Regions from separate parts of the Streptomyces sp. NPDC005898 genome, predicted to be linked through region 3. Evidence: riboswitches for the same ligand, from Rfam matches in the RefSeq annotation. Region 3 holds a riboswitch; each other region holds the start of a gene.
What was found. Region 3 has a riboswitch for cyclic di-AMP ahead of ABZ385_RS17855 (transglycosylase family protein). Riboswitches for the same ligand answer to the same signal wherever they lie in the genome.

Region 1 (3,264 bases), on a different contig from region 3:
TCGGTGACCAGGCGAAGAAGACGATGAGGGAAATCGACACCACTCCGAAGCAGACTGCCCAGATCATGGGAACCGCGCACGGCCTGTGCCGGTAGCGCCAGTGGTGACGGCCTGTCAGCCGTGCACCCGCTCCGAGCTGGACGGCCTCTACCGCGCGCCCGGCGTGCGGCTGCCCGAGGACGTCGAGTAATCGCTGTTACGGCACAACGGGTCGGGACTCACCGACGTCATCCCGTCCATGTACGCGCTCTACAGCGTCCCCGCCCCCGTGGATCGCCGTCATGGGTGACGGTGAGGAGTGGCGGGCCGTCGATATGGACACCGACTTCCCAGGGACATTGGTCTGGGCGGATGTGAGGGGTTGAGGGGTGATTCGCCCCAGTTCGAGCCGTTCCTTGGAGTGGCCGGGTGATCCGGTTCGCACTCGGCGGGCCGGGCGCAAACGGCCGGACCGGTCCGGGCCCCAGTGGAACGAGCCGCCCGGCGGGTGATCCGCCGGGCGGGCGGTCTGCGTGGGGGATGAGGGCTAGTACGGGCCGTTCACGTTGTCGATCGAGCCGTATCGGGCGGCCGCGTAGTTGCAGGCGGCGGTGATGTTGGCGACGGGGTCGAAGCTGTCCAGCGACGTGCCGGGCACGTGGTACGCGGTGAACGTGGGGCCGATGACCTGCAGGAGTCCCTTGGAAGGCGTGCCGGCGACCGCGTTGACGTCCCAGTTGTTGATGGCCAGCGGGTTGCCGGAGGACTCACGCATGACGTTGCGGTGGATGCCCTCGTAGGAACCGGGGATGCCGTGCCGGGCCATGATGTCCAGCGACTCCCTGATCCAGCCGTCGAGGTTGTCGGGGTAGGTCTTCTGCGCGGGAGCGACGGCGGGCACGGCCTCACGCGCCGAGCGGTCCGCCCGCTGGGCGGACGCCGGGGAGGCGGCCGGCTTCTTCGCGGGCTCGGCCGCGCCCTTCGCGCCGAGAGTGAGCTTGAGACCCGGGTGTATCAGCTTCGGGTCGGCGCCGAGTACGCCGCGGTTGTCCTCGTAGAGCTTCTTCCAGCCGCCGCTCAGGGAGTGCTCCTGGGCGATCTTGGAGAGGGAGTCGCCCGCGACGACGACGTAGGTCCTGGAGTCGGCGGCCGGCTTGGCGGGGGCGCCGGCCTCGGCCGCGCCGGCGCTGGTGGCACCGAGCACGGGGAGGACGAGCACGGCTCCGCCCGTTCCCGCGGCGGCGATGCCCCGGTTGAGCGAGCTGGACTTGGGGCGGCGGTGCTTTCCCTTTGCGGGCATGACGAAACGTTCCTCTCCGTCGCCTGCGAGGTGAGCTGTCGGGTTGGGACGGGAGCTGTCCTGGCGCGTGGGGAGCGCGCCTTCACCCCGAGCCGATCCGGAATCCGGATCGGCGGCTTACCTGGGTCCCCCGCTCCTGCCGTGGATGAGTGAGTGGAAGGGTTTCCGGACAGCGGCAGGATTCGGCGTTCCGTCCGGATTGACGGTGACATTAAGCGAGAGCGCCGGGCCACAACAAGGCCGGAATTCACACTGGCGAATCCAAAGAGACTTCCCTGGGAATTTGATCTCCCCGACTCTTTGATCGTTAAAGTCAACTCGCTTTGCGGGGAACGGGAGTTTGTGCGGGGGGCTACGCGATCATCCTCTGTCGGCGTGACACATTTCACTGAATCGGCAGGGGGGAACCGGCGTTTAACGTCGCAAAGAGTGTCTTGAATAGTACATCTGCGACCAAAGTGGCGACTGGCTAATTGCTGCGCAAAGATGGACATATTGAACCCCTTGAGGGCGGCACCGCCCCGGTGCGGCGCAGGGGGTTCATGACGCCTACTGCCGTGAAAGGTCTGTCTTCTTTATGGCGAAGCAGTCCAGCCTCTCCACCGGTCACCGATTGCCCGCGGGAATGAAAACTGCTCGTGCCGGATGGGCCGACACGAGCAGGAGAAGCGGTGAATTGGTGGTGAGGTCACGTCATGAAACGGCAGTTCCTTCGAGTTCGACCATCTGACCCGGGATCGCCAGCCGTGTCACCCCGAGCATCGTGGTGGCCGGTGCCACTCCCGCAATGCCCAACCGCGAGGCCAGCAGCCTGTAATGAGGGAACAGCAGATCGACGTCGGTGGTGTAGACGTTGAGCCGGACAAGGTTCGCGAGGGACATGCCGGCCTCGCCGAGCACGGCCTCCAGATTGTCGAGGCTCAGCGTCAACTGTCCGGCCATGTCACCCTCGTACTGAGGCTTGCCGTCACCGTCCATCGCGGTCTGCCCGGAGCAGTAAAGGGTCCGGGTGTGCCCGCTGACGAGTTCCCCCTGGTTGAATCCCATCTCCACCGACCACGTCACGGGATTGACCGCTGTTCGTTCCACTGCCACATCAGCTCCGTTCGACTGCACGGGAAATACGGACATCCGTCGGCGCCCGCGCTGGTGCCGACGTCGGTGTTCCGGAGCCTGTCAACGAATCACGACACCCTCGGTCATGTATTCGATAGGGTCTGCCGCATGCGCGCCGATCGACTGGTCTCGCTGGTGCTGATGTTGCGTCAGCGCGGTCGGCTGACCGCGGACACGCTCGCCCGTGAGCTGGAGGTGTCCACCCGTACCGTGCTGCGCGACATCGAGGCGCTGTCCGCGGCCGGGGTCCCGGTCTTCGCGGAACGCGGCAGGCACGGCGGGTTCGCGTTGTTGCCCGGTTTCCGGACGGAACTCATGGGGCTGAACCACGACGAGGCCGTGGCCCTCCTGGCCGCCGGACCGGGGCGCGCGGAGCGGGTGTTCGGCCTCGGCCCGGCGCGTGCCGCCGCTCTGCGCAAAGTCGTCGACGCGCTGCCCGAAAGCCATAGGGCCCCCGCGAGCGACGCGGCCCGGCGCTTCCTCGTGGAACCGGAGACGGACCTGCTCCCAAGCCGGTCGGACGCCGAGAAGGTGCCGGAGGCGGTGATGGCCGAGATCCGGCGCGCGGTGCTAGCCGGGCACAAGCTGCGCATCCACTACGCGGCCACGGACCAGCCGCCGCGGTGGCGCACGGTGGACCCGATCGGACTGGTCACCGTGCGGGACCGGGGTTACCTGCTCGCCACGCGATCCGGCGCGGACCGCACCTACCGGCTGTCCCGGGTCTCGGTCGCCGAGGAACTCCCCGAACCGGCACAGCGGCCGAACCAGGTCGACCTGGAACGGATCTGGCGGGAACGCTGCGCGCGGTTCCTGTCCGACGGCCACCTCACCGTGCCGCTACGGGTGAATCCGCGCCGGCGCGAGGA
Region 2 (3,264 bases), on a different contig from region 3:
GACCGTGACATCTCGCTCTACATCAACTCCCCGGGCGGCTCGCTGACCGCGATGACCGCGATCTACGACACCATGCAGTTCGTCACCTGCGACGTGGAGACCACCTGCCTCGGGCAGGCCTCCTCGGCCGCCGCCGTACTCCTGGCGGCGGGCACGCCCGGCAAGCGGTACATGCTGCCGGGGGCGCGATTGCTGATCCGCCAGCCCGCCATGACGGAGCCGGTGCGGGGCCAGGCCAGCGATCTGGTGATCCAGGCCGACGAGATGCTGCGCACCCGGGAGCTCCTCGAGGACCTGCTGGCGCGGCACACGGGACAGAGCAAGGAGCGGATCGCCGCGGACATCGAGCGGGACAAGATCCTCGACGCCCCGGCCGCAGTGGAGTACGGACTCGTGGACCGGATCATCCCGTCCCGCAAGTCCTCGCTCGCCGCGCGCGACGCGAGGTGATCCGAGGATGCTTCCCCCCGAACTCCCCCCGCTGCCCGCACTGACCCGGGCCGAGGCGGACCTGGTCGACCGTTACCTCGAAGTCGTCGACCTGCTCGGTAAGATCAATCCCGCCCGCGCGGAACACACCTACGGCGGGCTGCGCGCCGCCCAGGCGCTGGTGGGCCGGGCGAACGCCCTGCTGGAGGCGCTGACGCTCATGCACCAGCGCGGGGAGAGCGAGGTGCACGCCGCCACGCTCGCCCAGGCGTTACGCGTCCTCGACGGCGAGCGGCGGGCCGGCCGGGTGGGCCTGCCGCCGGCCCCGCGTCAGGGCGAATGAGCCCTTCCGCTCTTCGGAACGTCCGGCTCCCTTTCGAAACGGACCAGACGGGCTACCCCGGTCGGCGTACGCGGGCGTCCTTTGTCGTGCGGTCGGGAGTTGCGCCCGACGCGCGCCAAGAGGGCGGAATGAACCCTTCCGCTGCTGGTCGAACCGCCCTCGGACCCGGCGGCCAGGGGGTGATTTTCACCGTGTCCACTCGAACAGGTCAGTCGTGAGTAGGTTCACAAAACACCGTTTCGGCTCGGTTTTCGAACCCTTTTCGGGTCAAGATCCCTTCCGACGACAAGCCCCCGCCACAGCGGCGGGGCGATCCGGGCGGACGCCGAGTCCTGCCGCCGCCCGGATGACCGGTCGACATCGGTGCACCGGCAGGAGTGGAGGACCCAAGCATGGCGGGCCCGTCCGGAAGGTCCGGACGACGCCCTTGGGGTGAAGCCGCAGAGCACGACGCGGCCGGGCATCTTCGCCTGCCCGAACCCGACAGGTCATCCTTCACAGGCGGCTGACGAAGGGTTACGCATGACCGCGCTGAATCACGTTCCGCCGCTGCTCAGTCGGGCGGGAGCCGCTTCGGCTCTCACGCTCGCCGTCGTGGGCGGCACCGTCGTGGCCCCTGGGCTCACATCCGAGGCCGAGGCCGCCACTCACGGGACGAAGGCGCTCAAGATCGCGGCGTCCAAGAAGGGCGCCCCGTACAGCTACGGGGCCGTGGGGCCGCACCGGTTCGACTGCTCGGGCCTGACGCTGTACTCGTTCAAGCGCACGGGCAAGAAGCTGCCGCGCACCGCCGCCGCGCAGTACAACAAGACCCGGCACATCGCGAAGTCCCAGCGCACGCGGGGCGACCTCGTGTTCTTCCACTCGGGCCGCAACGTCTACCACGTCGGGATCTACGCCGGTAACGGCCGTATCTGGCACGCGCCGAAGAAGGGGGCCGTGGTGCGCCTGGAGAAGATCTGGTCCGGCAGCGTCTGGTACGGCCGGGTGCGCTGACCTCACCCGGCCGGCACGTCCGCACGCGCCCCGAGCACTCCCCCGGTGCTCGGTGCGCACGCCGCGGTCCTCACGCGAGGAGCGGTTCGAGGAGGAGCACGAGACCCAGGGCGCCGAGAGCGGCGCCGGTGACGCCCTCGACCGCACGGGCGACCCGCGGCCTGCGCAGCCACGGGCCGAGCCGGTCCACCAGGAGCGCCACGACGGGGAACCACAGCAGGGCGAACACCACGACGACGGCCCCGAGCAGCAGCGTTCTCGGCAGCACCGGACTTCCGTCGGGCACGAACTGCGGCAGCACGCTCAGGAAGGTGATGGCCGCCTTCGGGTTCAGCGCGTTGGTGAGGAACCCCTCGCGCAGACCACCGCCCCGCACCACCGGCTCGTCGCCCACCCCGATGCACGCCCGCAAGGCCGACCGCAGGGCGCGCGCGGCGAGGTACAGCACGTAGCAGGCGCCGACGAGCTGCAGCGCCCTGAAGAGCGCGGGCGCCGCCGCGAGCACCGCCGCCACACCCGTGACCGCCAGCGCCGTGTGCACCAAGAGGCCCGCGGCGACCCCCATCGCGCAGGCCACCCCCGTACGCCGCGAGACGAGGGCATTGCGTACGACGACGGTGAAGTCGGCGCCCGGCACGGCGACCATGCCCGCGGCGACTCCCGTGAAGGCGACCAGTTGTGCGTCCATGCCGGCCAGCCTGCCGTGCGCGGGCCTTCAACGGGTATGTGCAATATCCTGGGTCTGCCTTAAGCAGACGTTTACCCCGTGGGCGCGTTCGACGCGCGGCGCAGAGAGGGTGTCCCCGTGTACGACCCCACGCGGCTCGCCGCGCTCGTCGCGGTCTCCGAGGCGGGTTCGATCACCCGGGCCGCCGAGCGCCTCGGCTACACCGTGCCCGCGCTCTCCCAGCAGCTGGCCAAGCTGGAGCGGGAGACGGGCAGCGCGCTGCTCGTGCGCCATCACCGCGGGGCCCGGCTGACCGGCGCCGGCGAGCTGCTGGTGGGGCACGCCCGCCGGGTGCTCGACGAGTTGGAGCGGGCCCGGCACGAACTGGCCCGGCTCGCCGGGCTGTCCGGCGGGCGGCTGCGCGTGGGCACCTTCCAGACGGCGGGCATCCATCTGCTGCCGCCGGTCCTGACCGCCTTCCGCAGGGCCCACCCGGCGGTGGAACTGACGGTGACGGCGCACGAACCGCCCTCCGGCGTCGAGGCGGTCGCGTCGGGTGAGGTCGATCTGGCCCTCACCCACGCGTACGAGCCCGCCGACCCGGTGCCGCTGCCCGCCGCCGTGTCGGCCGAGCCGGTGCTCGTGGAGGAGCTGGTCCTGGTGACCCAGCCGGGGCACGCCCTGACGAGCGGCACGTCCCGCCTGCCGCCGTCGGCACTGGCCGGGCAGCCGTTGATCAGCATGGCCCCCGACCATCCGCCGCGACGGGCCGTGGAGCGGGCCCTCGCCCGGGCCGGGGCGACGCCCGCCGTGGTGGTCGGGACGCCGG
Region 3 (3,264 bases):
CCATCCCGCTCCTCGGGGCCACGAGCGCGAGCGCCGCCGAGACGGTGACGTGGGACAAGCTCGCCGAGTGCGAGAGCGGCGGCGAGTGGAGCGCCGACCCCGGGAACGGTTACTACGGAGGGCTCCAGCTCTCCCAGGAGACGTGGGAGCAGCACGGCGGCCTGAACTACGCGCCGAGCGCCGACGAGGCCTCCAAGTCGCAGCAGATCGCCGTGGCGGAGGACATCCTGGACGCCAAGGGCCCGAAGGCCTGGCCGAGCTGCGGGCCGATCGCCGGGCTCACCGACGGCGGCGCCGCGGCCGACGTGGACCCGGGCGACCCGATCCTCCCCGAGCCCTCGGACGCGTCGGGCGCCGGCGGCACAGGCGGCAAGGGTTCGGACGAGAAGGCCCGTGACAAGGCCCGGGAGAAGACCGGCGAGAAGGCCGGCGAGGCCGAGTCCGCGGCCGGGAAGGCCGCCGGTTCCGCCGACGCCTCCGACGGCACGTCAGACAAGCGGAAGCCCTCCGACCGCGCGGGCGACACGCCCGGAGCGGACCGCGCCTCCCGAGACAAGAATCACGACGGGGCGGACGCCGCGGACACATCGGACGGCAAGGGCGGGGCGTCCGAGGCGGACAAGTCCGGCGCCGAGGACGGCACTTCCCGCGGCCCGAAAAATCCCTCCGACACGGCTGACCCTGCCGACGCCTCCGAGGGCTCCGCCACCGGCCGCCACCGCGCCGGCGACGCGGACGAGACCTCCGCGGCCGACGCGCGGAACGGGGACGGCGGTCCCACCGGCCGGCACGCCTCGCGCGGCGGCGAACGCACCCAGAAGGTCGCCGACGGGACGTACGAGGTTCGCTCCGGGGACAACCTCTCGGTCATCGCGGACGACCTGGACGTCAAGGGCGGCTGGCACGAGCTGTACTCCGAGAACAAGGAGACCGTCGGAGCCGACCCGGACCTCATTCTCCCCGGTCAGAGCCTCGATTTGGGCGAAAAGTAGCGGTAGTTGACGAAGCGTCCGCCGGGCGCTTCGCAACTGTATGTCCGCATTGGCGCAAGTGAGAGATGGGTCTCAGAAGACCTGATCGTCTTTGAAATTGTGGCGATCGCGTGACTACGGTCGTCATCGCCCGCCACTCGTGGGCCCCGCCGGTCGGTACGCCGAATCCTGCCAACGGCCGGACGGGAACAGTCGTCGCTTCGAGCGCCGTGGGCAGGAGCGGGGGACCCAAGGTAAGTGCCGGGTCCGGACGTTGGGGCTTCCGCGAGGGAGCGCCGCGAACGGGACCGGCTTGGGGTGAAGTCGCATCGAAGTCGGTGCGACCGGGCAACTTCACTGGCCCGAACCCGACAGCTCACCTCGCAGGCGTCGGTGAGGGGATGAACTCATGCTGTTTTCCAGCAAGGGCAAGCACCGCCGTCCGTCCAAGGCCACCCGTGTCGTCACGCTCGCCGGTGTCACCGGTGCCGCCGTGGCCGCCCCGCTGATGGCCGCCGGTTCGGCCAGCGCCGCCACCGGCCAGGAGTGGGACGCCGTCGCCCAGTGCGAGTCCGGCGGCAACTGGTCGATCAACACCGGCAACGGCTACCAGGGCGGTCTGCAGTTCTCGCCCTCCACCTGGGCCGCGTACGGCGGTACGAAGTACGCGCCCACCGCCGACAAGGCCTCCAAGGCCCAGCAGATCGAGATCGGCGAGAAGGTCCTCGCCGGCCAGGGCAAGGGTGCCTGGCCGAGCTGCGGCGTCGGCCTCTCGGGCGCCGCGTACAACGGCGGCGGCGCGCAGCAGGCCCCGCAGCAGCAGGCCCCGCAGCAGCAGGCCCCCCAGCAGCAGGCCCCGCAGCAGCAGACCAAGCCGCAGCCGCAGCAGACGCAGCAGCAGGCCGCCCCTCAGCAGCGGGCGCAGCAGGCCCCGAAGCCGCAGCCCGCGCCGCAGACCGAGTCGCGCAAGACCGTCGAGACCCCGACCGGCCAGCGGGTCGAGAAGGGCGACGGCGAGTACAAGGTCAAGACCGGCGACACGCTGTCCAAGATCGCCGCGGCGCACGGCGTCAAGGGCGGCTGGCAGAAGATCTACAAGCTGAACGGCGACATCATCGACAACGCCGACTTCATCTTCCCGGGCCAGCAGCTCCACCTCAGCTGACCCGCCCGCGGCCGTGCCCGCCGCGGACGCACGGCCGCCCGCCCCGTCCCCACGGGCTCCCCGCCCCGGTGCGCGTACCCCCGTACGCACCGGGGCGGGGGCATGTCCGCGGCACACCCGCCCCGCCTGTTCGCTACCAGCGAGTAGAAAACGTGGGCTTACGCCCCGTTTCCCGGCTGTTTGTGCGACTGTCCGTCCCAGGGGACGGGCGGTCGGCTGGCCGAAGGCTCCGGGCCGGTTAGGCTCAGGAGACGCAGGGCCGAAGCGGCTCTCGTAAACGCGTCACATCCCAGAAGGAGATGCTCGTGCCGTCCATCGACGTCGTCGTAGCCCGGGAAATCCTGGACTCCCGAGGCAACCCCACGGTCGAGGTCGAGGTCGGCCTCGACGACGGCAGCACCGGTCGTGCCGCCGTCCCGTCCGGTGCCTCCACCGGTGCTTTCGAGGCCATCGAACTCCGTGACGGTGACCCCAACCGTTACCACGGCAAGGGCGTGGAGAAGGCCGTCCTCGCCGTCATCGAGCAGATCGGCCCGGAGCTGGTGGGCTACGACGCCACCGAGCAGCGGCTGATCGACCAGGCCATGTTCGACCTGGACGCCACCGACAACAAGGGCTCCCTCGGCGCCAACGCCATCCTCGGCGTCTCGCTCGCCGTCGCGCACGCCGCCTCCGAGGCCAGCGACCTGCCGCTGTTCCGCTACCTCGGCGGCCCGAACGCGCACCTGCTGCCCGTGCCGATGATGAACATCCTCAACGGCGGGTCGCACGCCGACTCCAACGTCGACATCCAGGAGTTCATGATCGCGCCGATCGGCGCCGAGTCGTTCTCCGAGGCGCTGCGCTGGGGCACCGAGGTCTACCACACGCTGAAGAAGGTCCTGAAGAGCAAGGGCCTGGCCACCGGCCTCGGCGACGAGGGCGGCTTCGCCCCGAACCTCGACTCCAACCGCGCCGCCCTCGACCTCATCCTGGAGGCCATCAAGGAGGCCGGCTACGTCCCCGGCGAGCAGATCGCGCTCGCGCTCGACGTCGCCGCCTCCGAGTTCTACAAGGACGGCTCCTACGAGTTCGAGGGCAAGTCCCGCTCGGCCGCCGAGATGACCGAGTACTACGAGGAGCTCGTCG

Region 1: another riboswitch for cyclic di-AMP. It lies ahead of ABZ385_RS05625 (LysM peptidoglycan-binding domain-containing protein); the one in region 3 lies ahead of ABZ385_RS17855 (transglycosylase family protein).
Region 2: another riboswitch for cyclic di-AMP. It lies ahead of ABZ385_RS06185 (C40 family peptidase); the one in region 3 lies ahead of ABZ385_RS17855 (transglycosylase family protein).

What each region holds. Positions count from the first base shown of each region.
Region 1 covers NZ_JBEXWC010000003.1:85,910-89,173, reverse strand. The annotation lists gene ABZ385_RS05630 (hypothetical protein) at 1-95, shown strand, start outside; gene ABZ385_RS05625 (LysM peptidoglycan-binding domain-containing protein) at 527-1,279, opposite strand; cyclic di-AMP (ydaO/yuaA leader) riboswitch at 1,285-1,477, opposite strand; gene ABZ385_RS05620 (RidA family protein) at 1,973-2,368, opposite strand; gene ABZ385_RS05615 (WYL domain-containing protein) at 2,504-3,264, shown strand, end outside.
Region 2 covers NZ_JBEXWC010000003.1:202,600-205,863, forward strand. The annotation lists gene ABZ385_RS06175 (ATP-dependent Clp protease proteolytic subunit) at 1-450, shown strand, start outside; gene ABZ385_RS06180 (hypothetical protein) at 458-772, shown strand; cyclic di-AMP (ydaO/yuaA leader) riboswitch at 1,115-1,291, shown strand; gene ABZ385_RS06185 (C40 family peptidase) at 1,295-1,768, shown strand; gene ABZ385_RS06190 (LysE family translocator) at 1,839-2,456, opposite strand; gene ABZ385_RS06195 (LysR family transcriptional regulator) at 2,574-3,264, shown strand, end outside.
Region 3 covers NZ_JBEXWC010000011.1:242,004-245,267, reverse strand. The annotation lists gene ABZ385_RS17860 (transglycosylase family protein) at 1-992, shown strand, start outside; cyclic di-AMP (ydaO/yuaA leader) riboswitch at 1,188-1,376, shown strand; gene ABZ385_RS17855 (transglycosylase family protein) at 1,381-2,136, shown strand; gene eno (phosphopyruvate hydratase) at 2,442-3,264, shown strand, end outside.